DNA from 4 places in the Erwinia billingiae Eb661 genome. Region 4 is predicted to be linked to each of the others. Evidence: predicted binding sites of a transcription regulator. Region 4 holds the regulator's gene; each other region holds the start of a gene.
What was found. The regulator Fur, encoded in region 4, represses iron uptake genes when iron is present. The targets are predictions, from matches to a motif close to ATAATAATGAGAACNACTATCAA.
Positions count from the first base shown of each region.

Region 1: a site for Fur is predicted at 1,618-1,640, ahead of ftnA (non-heme ferritin). Genes of this name have one in related genera too.
Region 2: a site for Fur is predicted at 1,954-1,976, ahead of EBC_RS10380 (TonB-dependent siderophore receptor). Genes of this name have one in related genera too.
Region 3: a site for Fur is predicted at 1,527-1,549, ahead of efeU (iron uptake transporter permease EfeU). Genes of this name have one in related genera too.

Region 1 is NC_014306.1:4,210,920-4,214,666, forward strand. Features, by position in the region: gene EBC_RS20660 (tagatose-bisphosphate aldolase) at 1-369, opposite strand, end outside; gene EBC_RS20665 (sugar-binding transcriptional regulator) at 638-1,537, shown strand; gene ftnA (non-heme ferritin) at 1,827-2,336, shown strand; gene EBC_RS20675 (c-type cytochrome) at 2,420-3,721, opposite strand; gene EBC_RS20680 (GMC family oxidoreductase) at 3,737-3,747, opposite strand, start outside.
Region 2 is NC_014306.1:1,916,609-1,920,355, reverse strand. Features, by position in the region: gene treA (alpha,alpha-trehalase TreA) at 1-443, shown strand, start outside; gene EBC_RS10385 (MFS transporter) at 563-1,840, shown strand; gene EBC_RS10380 (TonB-dependent siderophore receptor) at 2,067-3,747, shown strand, end outside.
Region 3 is NC_014306.1:2,952,319-2,956,065, reverse strand. Features, by position in the region: gene putP (sodium/proline symporter PutP) at 1-1,371, shown strand, start outside; gene efeU (iron uptake transporter permease EfeU) at 1,600-2,433, shown strand; gene efeO (iron uptake system protein EfeO) at 2,487-3,611, shown strand; gene efeB (iron uptake transporter deferrochelatase/peroxidase subunit) at 3,618-3,747, shown strand, end outside.
Region 4 is NC_014306.1:1,448,948-1,452,694, forward strand. Features, by position in the region: gene EBC_RS08090 (beta-N-acetylhexosaminidase) at 1-1,606, shown strand, start outside; gene fur (ferric iron uptake transcriptional regulator) at 1,667-2,110, opposite strand; gene fldA (flavodoxin FldA) at 2,472-3,002, opposite strand; gene ybfE (LexA regulated protein) at 3,153-3,434, opposite strand; gene ybfF (esterase) at 3,582-3,747, opposite strand, start outside.

The sequences.
Region 1 (3,747 bases), 2.3 Mb from region 4:
CACGCGGCGGGCGTTGATGCCTTCCACCAGACGTGAATTGCGGTAGCCTTCGGCGGTGGTATCCCAGCCTGAGGCATCCAGCCCAATCAGCAGCGCGGTGTCGCGGGCAATGATGCCGTCATCCACCAAATCGGGGACCGCACAGACCGGATCCACCAGCACGCAGGAGGCCTGGCTTGCCAGATACTGGGTGATGTCCGCCTTGATGCGACCGAGTTGCTGTTCGGAAATGGCTTTCTGCTGATCCGGGTCGGATGAGAGCAGGCTGCGCATTGCGCCACGCTGATCGCAGGCAATGACCAGCATTGCGCCGTTGCTGCCGCAAATCTGTTGATAACCACGCAGTTCTGACGTTGACATATGTGACATTATTTTTGTCTCCTGGACAGTTTTTCAGTTTTAGAACACGGTTACAGCCTCATTTTTCAGTGTGCGACTTCATACCCGATCCCCCTGGAGCATCAGTGCTGATGCGGCGTCCTGTCAGGGTTTTTGCCGGGTATACGCATTGCAATTTGTGGGGTGTTGCGCAATAATCCTTCAATCGATGAACTGAGTGTAATACATTGCAGAAAGGAATTTCAAGCTGAAAGAACCTCTTTTACAAGACGCCGCGACAACGCGGGCGATGATGCATATGGTGGCAAAGTTGCACTATCAGTCAGACATGGCTCAGGTGGACATTGCTAAAAAACTGGGCGTATCGACCGCCACCATCTCGCGGCTGCTCAACAAAGCCCGCGCGGCGGGGATCGTGCGGATCGAGGTGGTGGAACTGACGTCGCCTGAAGAGATCACCGCCGATCTTATCCAGCGGCTGGGGCTGAAAAGCGCCGCCGTGGTGGAGCCACCGCCGACCAATATCCTCGGCTCGCTGGCCACGCCGCTGGCGGGTTTGCTGCAGCAGGCCGATCTGGCGGCCGGTTCGGTGATCGGCATTGGCTGGGGTCGTGCGGTGCGGGAAGTGACCATGGGCGGCCTGCCGAAAATTCCTGGCGTGATGACGGTAGCGATGAACGGCGGGATGCAGCAGGCGGCGGCGCATTTTCAGATCAATGAATTTGTCCGTCAGGCGGCGGAACAGATGGGCGGCGTGCCGCATTTCCTGCATGCGCCCTACCTGACCTCGCCGATGCTGCGTGAGGCATTTCTGGCTGATGCCGGCGTGCAGCAAATTATTTCACTGTGGGATAACCTCGACGTGGCGATTGTCGGCGTCGGCTTAACCCATCATCTGCCGGCCCCGTCAGAAACCACCACCGCCACCGCCAACGAGCAGGCGCTCAGCCAGGCGGCGGGCGACGTGCTGCGGCATTACGTGACCGAAAGCGGTGAGATCCTGCACTGGGAAGGCGAAGAGCGGATGATCGCCGCCTCCACCGCCCAACTGCGCAATACCACGCTGAGTATTGGCGTGGCGGCCACGCCGGAAAAAGCGGCTGGCATCATTGGCGCGGTGCGCTCCGGGATGATCAACGCGCTGGTGACCGATGTCACCACCGCCCAGGCAATCCTCGACCGCTTAATGGTGGAGTGATAATAATTCCCCCTGATTTATTCGGGGGCGTTATTTTTAGCAGCACGTTATGCGTTTTTCAGAATTATCTTTCCGCGCAAATAACAATAAGAATGGTTATCAAAACCATTTGGAAAATTGAATAATTGGTATTAATGCGCGAATAGTTATCACTTAACTATCATAATGTTACGAACACCAAATAATAAGATAAAAACCGCAACTAACGGTTTTTATTTAGGCAACATGCGTGCATAATTGCGCCCAATGACACTTCTAATAATATCCCATCATCGCTAATGGAGCCTTTATGCTGACTGCCGACATGACCGCCAAACTGAACGATCAATTAAACCTGGAGTTCTACTCTGCCAATCTGTACCTGCAGATGAGCGCCTGGTGTGCTGACAAAGGGTTTGAAGGGGCTGCGGCCTTTATGCGTGAACACTCCGTTGAAGAGATGCAGCATATGCAGCGTCTGTTTAACTACCTGAGCGACACCGGCGCGATGCCGGTACTGGGCAGCATTGCGGCTCCGCCAGTGACCTTTAACTCGCTGAACGAAGTGCTGGAGCAGGCTTACGAGCACGAGAAGCTGATCACTGGCAAGATCAACGAACTGGCGCACGCGTCAATGACCACTCAGGACTACTCAACCTTTAACTTCCTGCAGTGGTACGTTTCCGAGCAGCACGAAGAAGAGAAGCTGTTCAAATCCGTGCTGGATAAACTGGCGCTGGTTGGCACCGGTGGACAGGGCATGTTCTTCGTTGATAAAGATCTGATGAAGATGAGCACCACCAGCAACCCACAGGCTTAAGCCGGGTCCGTCCGGGCGCGATAGCCCAAGTTAAAAAAAACGCCTGACAGCATTTGTCAGGCGTTTTGCTTTTTAGTGGCAGGTTATTGCTGCGGTTGTTGCTGCTTGTCCGGATCCTTGCGCTCCACGGTCGACACCGTTTTACGCAACGCTTTCACCTGCTCGGGTTTCACCGCCGGCGCATTATTCCCCCAACTGCTGCGAACAAAGGTCGACAGATCCGCCACCTGGCGATCGTCCAGACGCCAGCCGAAGTCCGGCATGGTCAATCCGGTCACCGCTTTATGCGTTACCGCCGCTTTGCCCCCGCGCAGGACAATGCTTATCAGTGACGACGGATCGTCGCTTAAGATCGCCGGGTTGTGTGCCAGCGCCGGGAAGGTTTTACTGTAACCTTTACCGTCGGTGCGGTGACAGGCGGCGCAGTTATCCATATACACCTGCGCTCCCGGTTTGCTCATATCCCCTGTTACCAGCGCTGCCTGGGTACGGCTGTCGGGTTCGGGTGCCACGGCTTTTGGATTCGACGATTTCAGGCTTTTCAGGTACACCGCCATCGCATTCACATCCCGATCGCTCAGATGCTGCGTGCTGTGCTCAATCACGTCGGTCATCGATCCGAACGCGGCGCTGTTTGCCGTCCAGCCGGTTTGCAGGAAGCTGACGATATCCTGCTGCGACCAGCTGCCAATGCCGGCGTGCACGTTGCCGGTCAGGTCCGGCGCGTGCCAGCCTTCCAGCGTGCCGCCGGTCAGGTAAGCCGAATCCTTCTGGTTCAACGCTTTTTCCTGGAAACCGATGCCGCGCGGCGTATGGCAGGTGCCGCAGTGCTCCAGCCCCTGAACCAGATAAGCGCCGCGGTTCCATTCCGCACTCTGACTGCTGTCCGGCTGATATCGACTGTCGTCATGGAACGCCCAGTTCCACACCGTTAGCGGCCAGCGCATGCTTAACGGCCAGGGAATATCGCTGTCGCGGTCGGCCTGATGCACGGCCGGCACTTCGTTCATAAAGTAGTCGTACAGCGCGTGCATATCCTCATCAGTGATCTTCGCGAATGCGGTGTAAGGCATCGCCGGATACAACCGGTGTCCGTCTTTCGCCACGCCGCCACGCACCGCGTTGGCAAAGTCGTCATAACTGTAATCGCCGATGCCGGTTTGCTTATCCGGGGTGATGTTGGTGGAATAAATTGCACCTACCGGGGTGACCATCCTCAGCCCACCGGCAAAATTCGCGCCGCCCGCCGAGGTGTGGCACGCCGCGCAGTCACCGGCCTGTGCCAGATAATGCCCTTTGCTCACCGGCGCGTCTGTCGCCGATGCTGACGCGGAAGCCAGACCGGCAAACAGCAAAGACGCTAACCATCCAGAATGCTTGATCATCTTTTTTCTTCCCTGTTAAGCCTGAA
Region 2 (3,747 bases), 470 kb from region 4:
CCACCCTGTTCCCACTGTATCTGCAGGCGGCAACGGAAGAGCACGCCACCCGCACTGCTGACGCGGTGAAGTCCCAGCTGCTGAAAGAAGGTGGACTGGCAACGACCAACGTCAACAACGGTCAGCAGTGGGATGCGCCAAACGGCTGGGCACCGCTGCAATGGGCGGCGGTTCAGGGACTGAATAATTATGGTAAGCAGGCGCTGGCGAAGGATGTCGGCATGCGCTTCCTGCAGAACGTGCAGGCCACCTATGACAAGGAACACAAGCTGGTCGAAAAATATGTGGTGGAAGGTAAAGGGCTCGGTGGCGGTGGCGGCGGTGAATATCCGTTGCAGGATGGTTTCGGCTGGACCAACGGCGTGACGCTGAAGCTGATGGACCTCTACTGCCCGAAAAACAGCACCTGTAATAACGTGAGTGATATAACGAAAACGCAGTAAGCGTTGCAACCCTCGCGGCTGCCGGCCCAACCGGCAGCCGCGGTGATAACCCTATCCTATTGTTCTTCCGTGACTATTAAAGGCACTCTGCGTTAACCCCCTCACCAGGACCTCCCTTTATGCAGACCACTGACTCTCGCTTCCCTGAGAAAAAAATGTTAATTGCCGGATCGGTTGGCAACTTTATTGAATGGTATGAATTCGCGGTGTATGGCTTTCTGGCGACCGTTATCGCCGGAAACTTTTTCCATCTGGAAGGTGAGAGCGACCTGACCAGCCTGATCCTCACCTACGCCGCCTTTGCGCTGGCCTTCTTTTGTCGGCCGATTGGCGCGATGATTTTTGGCCGCATCGGCGACCGCATCGGCCGCAAGCCGACGCTGATTGCGGTGCTGCTGCTGATGACGCTGGCGACCTTTCTGATTGGACTGATGCCCACTTATGCCACCGTCGGCGTGGCGGCACCGCTGCTTCTGACCCTGCTGCGGATGCTGCAAGGGCTGTTCGCCGGCGGGGAATTTGGTGGCGCGGTGGCGCTGATGACCGAATTTGCCCCGGCGGGAAAACGCGGACGCTACGGCGCGTGGCAGTCCTTCACCGTCGCGCTGGGGTTACTGGCGGGTGCCGGTCTGGTGGCCTTGCTGTCGGCGCTGCTCACGCCTGAACAGCTGAAAGGCTGGGGATGGCGAATCCCCTTCCTGCTGGCGTTACCGATGGGGCTGGTGGCGCTGTGGCTGCGGTCACAGCTGGAAGAGCCGCCCACCTTTGCCCAAGCGCAGAAGCTTGAACCCGCGCCGCTGTCTTCAGTTGTGAAAGCCATCGTACTGGGTATCGGCAGAATGATGGGCTGGTCAGCCGCGGGCTACACCTTCCTGGTGGTGATGCCCTCGTGGCTACAGACCGCACTGCATGCCAGTTTTCAGCAGGCGTTGCTGGCTACCGTATTGGGCAACGTCGGTTTTGCGTTAACCATTTTACCGGCGGGAAGGCTCAGCGATCGCTATGGAAGGCGCAGTATTATGCTACTGGCGATGCTGGTGGTGGTCCTGTTTAGCTACCCACTGCTGGCCCTGTTGCAGCAACCGGACGCCGCGCTCTGGCTGAAAGGATTAGCCGTTCTGATAGCCGGTGCGGTAGTGGGGATGATTGCCGGTCCCGGTCCGGCGATGCTGGCCGAGATGTTTCCTACCCGCATTCGCTATACCGGCCTGGGCCTGGCCTATTCACTTTCTAACGCCGTTTTCTCCGGCTGTGCCGGGCTGATTATCACCGGACTGATCAAACAAACCGGAAATATCTATATACCAGCGTGGTATGTGATGATCACCGGGGCGATCAGTGCGCTGGCGCTGCTGACGCTAAACCGCGACGATCATCTGCACGACCTCAAGCCTTAGACTCACCTCAAGCCAGCGGCGCGCTCCGCTGGCCTCTCCTGCCGGCGATATAATTCCCTTATTTTTGCAAGTGAATAGATAAGCAAATTCAATGCTTGAAAGTATGTTACGGAAAGATAATAATTCTCATTGAGATTATCATATATCTTTACATTACCGTCACGACGCGTCTTTCACTGTAACAGCGTCGGCGGACCTTTCTTCGCATTTTGTAAGGGAATTGACAATGAGAATGGCTTTTTCTTTAAAGCGTTCTGCTTTGCTTTGCTCCATCGCTCTGGCTACACCTGCTTTCACCTTTGCGGCCGAGACGCTGGTCGTTACCGCGCAACCCGCAGAAACGGCGACCACGCCAACAGAGGGTTACACGGCTAAAACCAGCAAAGGCGCAACCAAAACCGATCGTCCGCTGATCACCACCGCCCAGTCCGTTTCCGTGGTTACCCGTCAGCAGATGGAAGACCAGGGCGCGATGGACGTTAACCAGGCGCTGAACTATACCGCCGGTGCCTTTACTAACTTCGCCGGTGCCGCAACCCGTTATGACACCGTTTCTCTGCGCGGCTTCCACGGTGGGGATGTTGATAACATCTTCCTCGATGGCCTGCGTCTGATGAGCGATCCGGGCAGCTATAACGTCCTGCAGGTCGATCCCTGGTTCCTGGACCGTATCGATGTGATCAAAGGCCCGTCTTCTGCCCTGTATGGTCAGACCGTGCCGGGTGGACTGGTGATGGAAACCTCCAAGCGTCCACAGTTCACGCCTGAAGGCCACTTCCGTGCCTCTACCGGCACCAATTCCACCAACAGCGCCGCCTTTGATTACACCAATGCGATCAACGATCAGTGGGCGTTTCGTCTGACCGGTATCACCCGCAACAGTGACACCCAGTACGATCACACCCGGGAAGAAAAATATGCCATCTCCCCTTCCGTGCTGTGGCAGCCGGATGAAGATACCTCGCTGTTGCTGCGTGCCTATCTGCAGAAAGACCCGTCAGGTGGCTATCACGGTGCCGTGCCGGGCGATGGCAGCATTACCGAACATAACGGCCGCAAGCTGAGCAACGGTTTCTACGACGGCGACAGCTCGCTGGATCAGTTCAAGCGTAACGAGCAGATTTACAGCTACGAATTCGCTCACCGCTTTAATGACACCTGGGCGTTCCGTTCTAACGCCAGCTATTCCCACTCCAACGTCGACCTCGATCAGGTTTATCAGATTGGCTGGGACGCCGTTAACCCGAACCTGCTGAACCGCTACTACTCCGGTTCACGCTCCTCGCTGGATGCGTACGCCATTGATAACCAGCTGGAAGCCGATTTCGCCACTGGCGAAGTGGATCACAAAGTGGTGCTCGGCGGGGAATACCACCAGTACAAGAACGATCTGAGCGATGCCAGCGGCTATGCAAATCAGCTGAACGCCTTAACCGGCCAGGCCGTCGGCGATCGTCTGAGCTATGACTTTACCGATTCGCAGCGTCGTTATTACCAGACCGGCGTCTATCTGCAGGATGAAATGACCTGGCAGAAATGGCACCTCGACCTCTCTGGCCGTTATGACCGCATCGTGTCGGAAACGGATGATTACTCCACCAGCACCAAAAACCGTCGTCAGGACGACCACGTCAGTGGCCGTGCTGCCCTGTTGTATGCGTTCGACAATGGCATTTCGCCGTACGCCAGCTACAGCCAGGCCATTACGCCGCAGTCACTGTCCGGTGAAGATGGCAATCTGCTGAAGCCAACCACCTCCGAGCAGTATGAAGCCGGGGTGAAATACCAGCCGAACGGCACGTCCGATCTCTACTCGGTTGCGGTGTACGATCTGACGCAGAAAGACGTGGGTAACCGCGTTGTGGTCGGTTCCTATTATGAGCCTGCCGGTAAGGTGCATTCACAAG
Region 3 (3,747 bases), 1.5 Mb from region 4:
GGGCGCAGCCTCGGTAGCGTGGTCACCGCGCTGTCGGCGGGAGCATCGGATATGAGCGGCTGGCTGTTGATGGGTTTGCCTGGCGCGATTTTCCTGTCGGGCATCTCAGAAAGCTGGATTGCCATCGGCCTGACCATCGGCGCCTACCTTAACTGGAAAATTGTCGCGGGGCGTCTGCGCGTGCAGACCGAGCATCACGACAATGCCTTGACCCTGCCAGACTTCTTCTCCAGTCGCTTCGAGGACAAAAGTAAAGTACTGCGGGTGATCTCAGCGCTGGTGATCCTGGTGTTCTTCACTATTTATTGTGCTTCCGGCATCGTTGCCGGTGCGCGTCTGTTCGAAAGCACCTTCGGCATGAGTTATGAAACCGCGCTGTGGGCCGGTGCTGCTGCCACCATCATCTATACCTTCGTTGGCGGCTTCCTCGCCGTCAGCTGGACCGATACCGTGCAGGCCAGCCTGATGTTCTTCGCGCTGATCCTGACGCCGGTGATGGTGATTTTCGCCGTCGGCGGGCTGAGCGATTCGCTTAAGGTGATTGAAGCGAAGAGTATCGAAAACCTCGATATGCTGAAGAACCTGAACTTTGTCGCGGTGATTTCACTGCTGGGTTGGGGGCTGGGCTACTTCGGGCAACCGCATATTCTGGCGCGCTTTATGGCGGCCGATTCCCACCGCTCAATCCGCAGCGCACGCCGCATCGGCATGATCTGGATGATCCTGTGTCTGGGTGGGGCGGTTGCAGTGGGCTTCTTCGGCATCGCTTATTTCCAGAACCATCCGGAGCAAGCCGTGGGCGTATCTGAAAACGGCGAGCGCATCTTTATTGAGCTGGCGCGTATTCTGTTTAACCCGTGGATTGCCGGTATCCTGCTGTCCGCTATCCTGGCGGCGGTGATGTCGACCCTGAGCTGTCAGCTGCTGGTGTGTTCAAGCGCGCTGACGGAAGATCTGTACAAAAACTTCCTGCGCAAAAACGCCACTCAACGTGAGCTGGTGTGGGTAGGGCGTTTGATGGTTCTGCTGGTGGCGGTGATCGCCATTGCGCTGGCCTCTAACCCGGAGAACCGCGTATTGGGACTGGTCAGCTACGCCTGGGCGGGCTTCGGTGCGGCATTTGGTCCGGTGGTGCTGTTGTCGCTGATTTGGAAGCGTATGACCCGTAACGGCGCGCTGGCAGGCATGATTATCGGTGCGGCAACCGTACTGATCTGGAAACAGTACGGCTGGCTGGATCTGTATGAAATCATCCCTGGCTTCCTGTTCGCCAGCCTGGCAATTTGGATCGTCAGCCTGATGGGCCGCGAGCCAAGCGCTGCGGCACAGCAACGTTTCGAAGCAGCAGAAATCGAATACAACACCAAATAAGTCAGCGTTTACCACCGGGCGTCGCACTGACGCCCGGTCGGTTGACTGCCGTTCACTCTTCGCACGCCCCGTTTGTATCCGCTACAGCACCGCCGCGCCCCTTCTCGCAGATTGCGAAAATACCCACGATGCCTCTTGTTTTTTCGTTGCCGATAATGATAATCGATATCGTTTTGATTTACGTTTCTTTACCGCAACTGAAATTCTTTCACACTCGAGGGTGTAGGCATGTTTGTTCCATTTCTCATCATGTTACGCGAAGGCCTGGAAGCCGCGCTGATTGTCAGCCTGATCGCCAGTTACCTGAAGCGTACCCATCGCAGTGAATGGTTTGGCGCAATGTGGGTGGGCGTGTTTGTTGCCGCCGCACTCTGCCTTGGCGTTGGCTACTTTATCAACGAAACCACCGGCGAATTCCCGCAGAAAGAGCAGGAGCTGTTTGAAGGGATCGTGGCCGTGGTGGCCGTGTGTATCCTGACCTATATGGTGTTCTGGATGCGCAAAGTGTCCCGCAACGTAAAGGCCCAGCTGGAAGATGCCGTGGACAATGCGTTGCAGAAGGGCAAAAGCAGCGGCTGGGCGCTGATTATGATGGTGTTCCTGGCAGTTGCCCGTGAAGGCCTCGAATCGGTGTTTTTCCTGCTTGCTGCGTTCCAGCAGGATGTGGGCATTGGCCCACCGTTAGGCGCCATACTGGGCCTGGCGACCGCGATTATCCTCGGCATGCTGATCTATTGGGGCGGCGTGCGTCTTAACCTGGCGACTTTCTTCAAGTGGACCAGCCTGTTTATCCTGTTTGTGGCCGCCGGTCTGGCCGCCGGTGCAATCCGCGCCTTCCACGAAGCCGGACTGTGGAATCATTTCCAGGACATCGCCTTTGATATGAGTAATACGCTCTCCACCAGCACCCTTATCGGTACGCTGCTGGAAGGGATGTTGGGCTACCAGGAAACGCCAAGCGTCAGCGAAGTGGCGGTCTGGTTTATCTATTTAGTTCCTGCGCTGCTGCTGTTCTTTATGCCAGTGCGTCCACAGGCTACGGCAGTGCGTACCACACGCTAAGCCTTTGTCCGCGCCTGTTTTGCAGGCGCGTAACTTTTTCACAGGGATTTACTATGACTCTTCGTTTTCGCCAGCACGCGCTGAATGCTGCGCTCGTGACTTTGCTGACCGGTTCTGCCGCTGCGATGGCCGCTGATATTCCACAGGTTAAAATCAGCGTGAATGACAAACAGTGTGATCCAATGAACGTCACGGTGAACGCGGGGAAAACCCAGTTCATCATCCAGAACAACAGCCAGAAAGGGCTGGAGTGGGAGATCCTGAAGGGGGTGATGGTGGTCGAAGAGCGTGAAAATATCGCGCCTGGCTTTACCCAGAAGCTGACGGCGAATCTGGAAGCCGGTGAATATGACCTGACCTGCGGCCTGTTAAGCAACCCGAAAGGCAAGCTGATCGTCAAGGGCACTAACGCGCCTTCTGACGGAAAGCCGGACGTGATGCAGTTGGTCGGACCGATTGCTGAATACAAAACCTACGTCACCAAAGAGGTGGTGGAACTGGTTGCCGGCACCAAAGCCTTTACCGATGCGGTGAAAGCGGGCGATATCGAAAAAGCCAAAGCGCTGTACGCACCGACCCGCCGTCATTACGAGCGCATCGAACCGATTGCCGAACTGTTCTCCGACCTGGATGGCAGCATCGACGCCCGTGAAGACGATTTCGAGAAGAAAGCGGAAGATCCTAAGTTCACCGGTTTCCACCGCATTGAGAAAGCACTGTGGGGCGATAAGAGCACCAAAGGCATGGAGTCCTTTGCGACTCAGCTGAACACCGACGTGTTGGATCTGCAGAAGCGCATTGACGAGCTGGCCTTCCCGCCAAGCAAAGTGGTTGGCGGTGCGGCAGGTCTGATTGAAGAAGTGGCCTCCAGCAAAATCTCTGGTGAAGAAGATCGTTACAGCCGCACTGACCTGTGGGATTTCCAGGCTAACGTTGACGGCGCGCAGAAAATTGTTAACCTGCTCCGTCCAATGCTGCAGAAGGCCGATGCGCCTCTGCTGGCGAAAATCGATGCGAACTTCAAGAAAGTGGACGGCATCTTGTCAAAATACCGGACCAAAGACGGTTACGAATCTTATGACAAGCTGACTGACGCTGACCGCAATGCAATGAAAGGCCCGATCACCACACTGGCGGAAGACCTTGCTAAGCTGCGCGGAACGCTGGGACTGGATTAATCGTAAATGGCAAAATCTGTGGATGACGCGGCACTGCCGTCGCGTCGTCGTTTATTAAAAGGCATGGGCATCCTTGGGGGTGCCTTTGCTGTAAGTGGTGGCTGTCCGGTGCATGCGGCACCGGATGATAAATCCT
Region 4 (3,747 bases):
AGAGGTGGTACTGCGCTTGCTGGACCAGATGGCGGCGTGGAAACTCAACGTTTTCCATTTCCATCTGACCGACGATGAAGGCTGGCGTATTGAAATTCCAGGCCTGCCGGAGTTAACGGAGATTGGCAGCAAGCGTTGTCACGATCCTGAAGAGAAGCGCTGTTTGCTGCCACAGTTAGGATCGGGACCAAACAGTGATAACAGTGGCAGCGGTCATTTCAGCCGTCAGCAGTATATCGATATTGTGAAGTATGCTGATGCGCGCGGTATTCAGGTCATCCCGGAAATCGATATGCCGGCCCACGCCCGGGCAGCGGTAATCTCGATGGAAGCGCGTTACGATCGCTTGTTCAATGCCGGTAAGGAAAAAGAAGCCAATGAATTCCGCCTGCTCGATCCCAGCGACAATTCCAACACCACCTCCGTGCAGCTTTACGATCGCACCAGCTATCTCAATCCGTGCCTGAGCTCCTCGTTACGCTTTACCGACAAGGTGATAGGTGAAATCCAGGCGATGCATAAAGCTGCCGGACAGCCGCTGAAGACCTGGCATTTCGGCGGAGATGAAGCCAAAAACATTCGCTTAGGATCCGGCTATTCGGATAAGAACACACCCGTTGAAGGCACCGGTTTACTGGACTTAAGCCAGCAAGATAAGCCGTGGGCAAAATCCCAGGTCTGCCAGACGATGATTGAAGAAGGAAAGATTGAAGACCTGGATCATCTGCCGAGCGACTTTGCCCTTAACGTCAGCAAGCAGGTTAAGGCACACGGTATCGGCAAAATGCAGGCCTGGCAGGATGGTATTAAAGACGCTAAAAATGCCAAAGCCTTCGCAACGGACAGGGTTGCGGTCAACTTCTGGGATACGCTGTTTTGGGGCGGTTTTGATTCTGCCAATGACTGGGCAGGCAAAGGTTATGAAGTGATCGTCTCCAATCCGGATTACCTGTATCTCGATTTTCCTGCCGAGGTGAATCCGCTGGAGCGGGGATACTACTGGGGAACGCGCTTTACCGATGAACGGAAAATTTTCCACTTCGCGCCGGATAACTTGCCACAAAACGCCGAGACTTCCGTCGATCGCGACGGCAAACCTTTCACGGCTAAATCTGACAAGCCCTGGCCTGGCGCTCACGGCATCTCCGCTCAACTGTGGAGTGAAACCACCCGTACCGACGCGCAGGTGGAGTACAAGCTTTTCCCGCGCATTTTGTCCGTGGCGGAACGTGCCTGGCACCGCGCAGCCTGGGAGCAGGATTATAAAGCCGGCAAAGAGTATACCGGCGGCAAAACCCGCCTGGTAGACCAGCAGGCTCAGCTGAAGGACTGGCAGCGGTTTGCCAACCTTCTGGGGCAACGTGAATTGGCAAAACTGGATAAAGCCGGCATTGCCTATCGCTTGCCGGTGCCCGGTGGGGTGGTGCAGGACGGTAAGCTGGTGGTCAATACCGAGCTACCGGGCTTAACCGTTGAGTACAGCCTGGACGAGGGGACAACCTGGCAGCAGTGGCAGGCGGATCAACCGCCGGCGGTGGCCGGTAAGGTATTGCTGCGTACGCGCAGTCCTGATGGTCTGCGCGTCAGCCGGACGGAAGCGCTGTAACGGGGCGACAGGCAAAAAAAAACCGGTGAAGGATCACCGGTTTTTTGCTGTTAGTGTAGATTACTTGTCGTGCAGCGTCTCATCTTCACGGCAGTCACCGGTTGAGCAGTGACCGTAAAGGTACAGGCTGTGGTTACTGAGTTTGATGCCGTGGCGCGTGGCGATATCACGCTGGCGAGCTTCGATGTTTTCATCACGGAACTCGATCACCTTGCCACAATCCAGGCAAATCAGATGATCGTGGTGATGCTGCTGAGTCAGTTCGAAAACGGATTTACCACCTTCGAAATTATGACGGGTAACGATCCCGGCATCATCAAATTGGTTAAGAACGCGGTAAACCGTCGCCAGACCAATCTCTTCGCCCATGTCAATCAGACGCTTGTACAAGTCTTCCGCACTGACGTGATGGCCCTCAGGTTCCTGAAGTACTTCCAGAATTTTAAGTCGTGGAAGCGTGACTTTCAGGCCGGCCTTCTTTAATGCGGTGTTATTGTCAGTCATGCGGATATTGTCCTGTTACTTTGCTAGTCACTTTGTGGCTGAAAAGCCCTGAACATCGGTCGTCGCGAAAAGCCAAACGTCTCATTATAGAACTGATATTTCGAAATGAACACCACTGGCGATGCATCTCAATCAAGGGAGGTAAGGAGAAGAGTCGTTACGTCCGTGAGAGCAAGCGGTTGGGCTGACATTTCGCTCTGCCTCATCATAGTCGCTATTAGAGCGAAAGGCGCTGAGAAAGCGGGTGACCGATGGCGATATTTTACAGATTTGCAGATGAAAGTTACAAAAATGTGTCTATTACTTCTATAGGAAAAACCACTGGCCTGATGTGAGATACCTCCCAATCAGGCCGGTCTGATTACGCTTCCAGGATTTCTTTCAGCTGGAGCTCGTCATAAATCTGTTTGACCCACTGCTCGGTGCGCTCACTGGTGAGTTCTGGCTGACGATCTTCGTCAATAGCCAGACCGAGGAAGTGCTTATCATCCGCCAGCCCTTTCGAGGCTTCAAAATGGTAGCCTTCAGTTGGCCAGTGACCGACGATCACCGCGCCTTTAGGCTCGATAATGTCGCGGATGGTGCCCATCGCGTCACAGAAGTACTCAGCGTAATCTTCCTGATCGCCACAACCGAACAGCGCAACGAGCTTGCCGTTGAAATCAATTTCTTCCAACGTCGGGAAGAAATCATCCCAGTCGCACTGCGCTTCGCCGTAGTACCAGGTTGGGATACCGAGCAGCAGAATATCAAAGGCTTCAAGGTCTTCTTTGCTGCTTTTAGCGATATCATGAACTTCAGCCACCTCTTTACCGAGCTGCTTCTGGATCACTTTTGCAATGTTTTCTGTATTGCCCGTATCGCTGCCAAAGAAAATGCCTACGATTGCCATGACTTACTAACCTCTTGAAACGTGTTGATAGGGTAAAGGCTGCTTATTACAGATACCGGCAATGATAGCAGACAGCTACAGGGGGATAAATGAGTAATCCGCCTGCTTTTGTCGCTTTGTGCTTCACCGGGGGGTGCTGAAAGCGCCTGTTCAGCGGTCCTGATCGGCCAACTGCGCCATGACCATTTCTTCAATCAGCTCGCTGCGGCTCATATTACGCTGCTCGGCAAGCTGGTTCAGAGCATCAACCGCGTCACTGTTCATTTTCAGTTCAACGCGCTTCAGCCCGCGCACTTTATCGCGCTTAAGCTGGTTGCGTTTGTTGATACGCAGCTGCTCATCACGCGTCAGCGGATTGGTTTTTGGTCGTCCCGGGCGACGGTCATCTGCGAACAGATCGATCGTGGTGCGGTCCGTGTTTTCTTTTGCCATAGAATCGTGATACTGAAAGGCTGGAGTTCTGATGGTTCAGGCCTGATGTCGGCTGAAATTCGTGCAGCGACAAATTTTTAGCGCGCCATCATACCCCAGCGAAAGTCATGACGACAATGATTTAGCCATCTCAGGATATAATTGTTTTTACAGCGCAAAAAAACGGCGTATTGCGCGCAAAACAGCATCAGGTTTCTCGGCATGGACCCAGTGACCGGCACCGTTGACCACATGCGCACGGGCTTTGGGGAACTGCGCCAGCAGGGCGTCACGATATTCATCGGCCAGGTAGGGCGAACGTTCGCCGCGAATA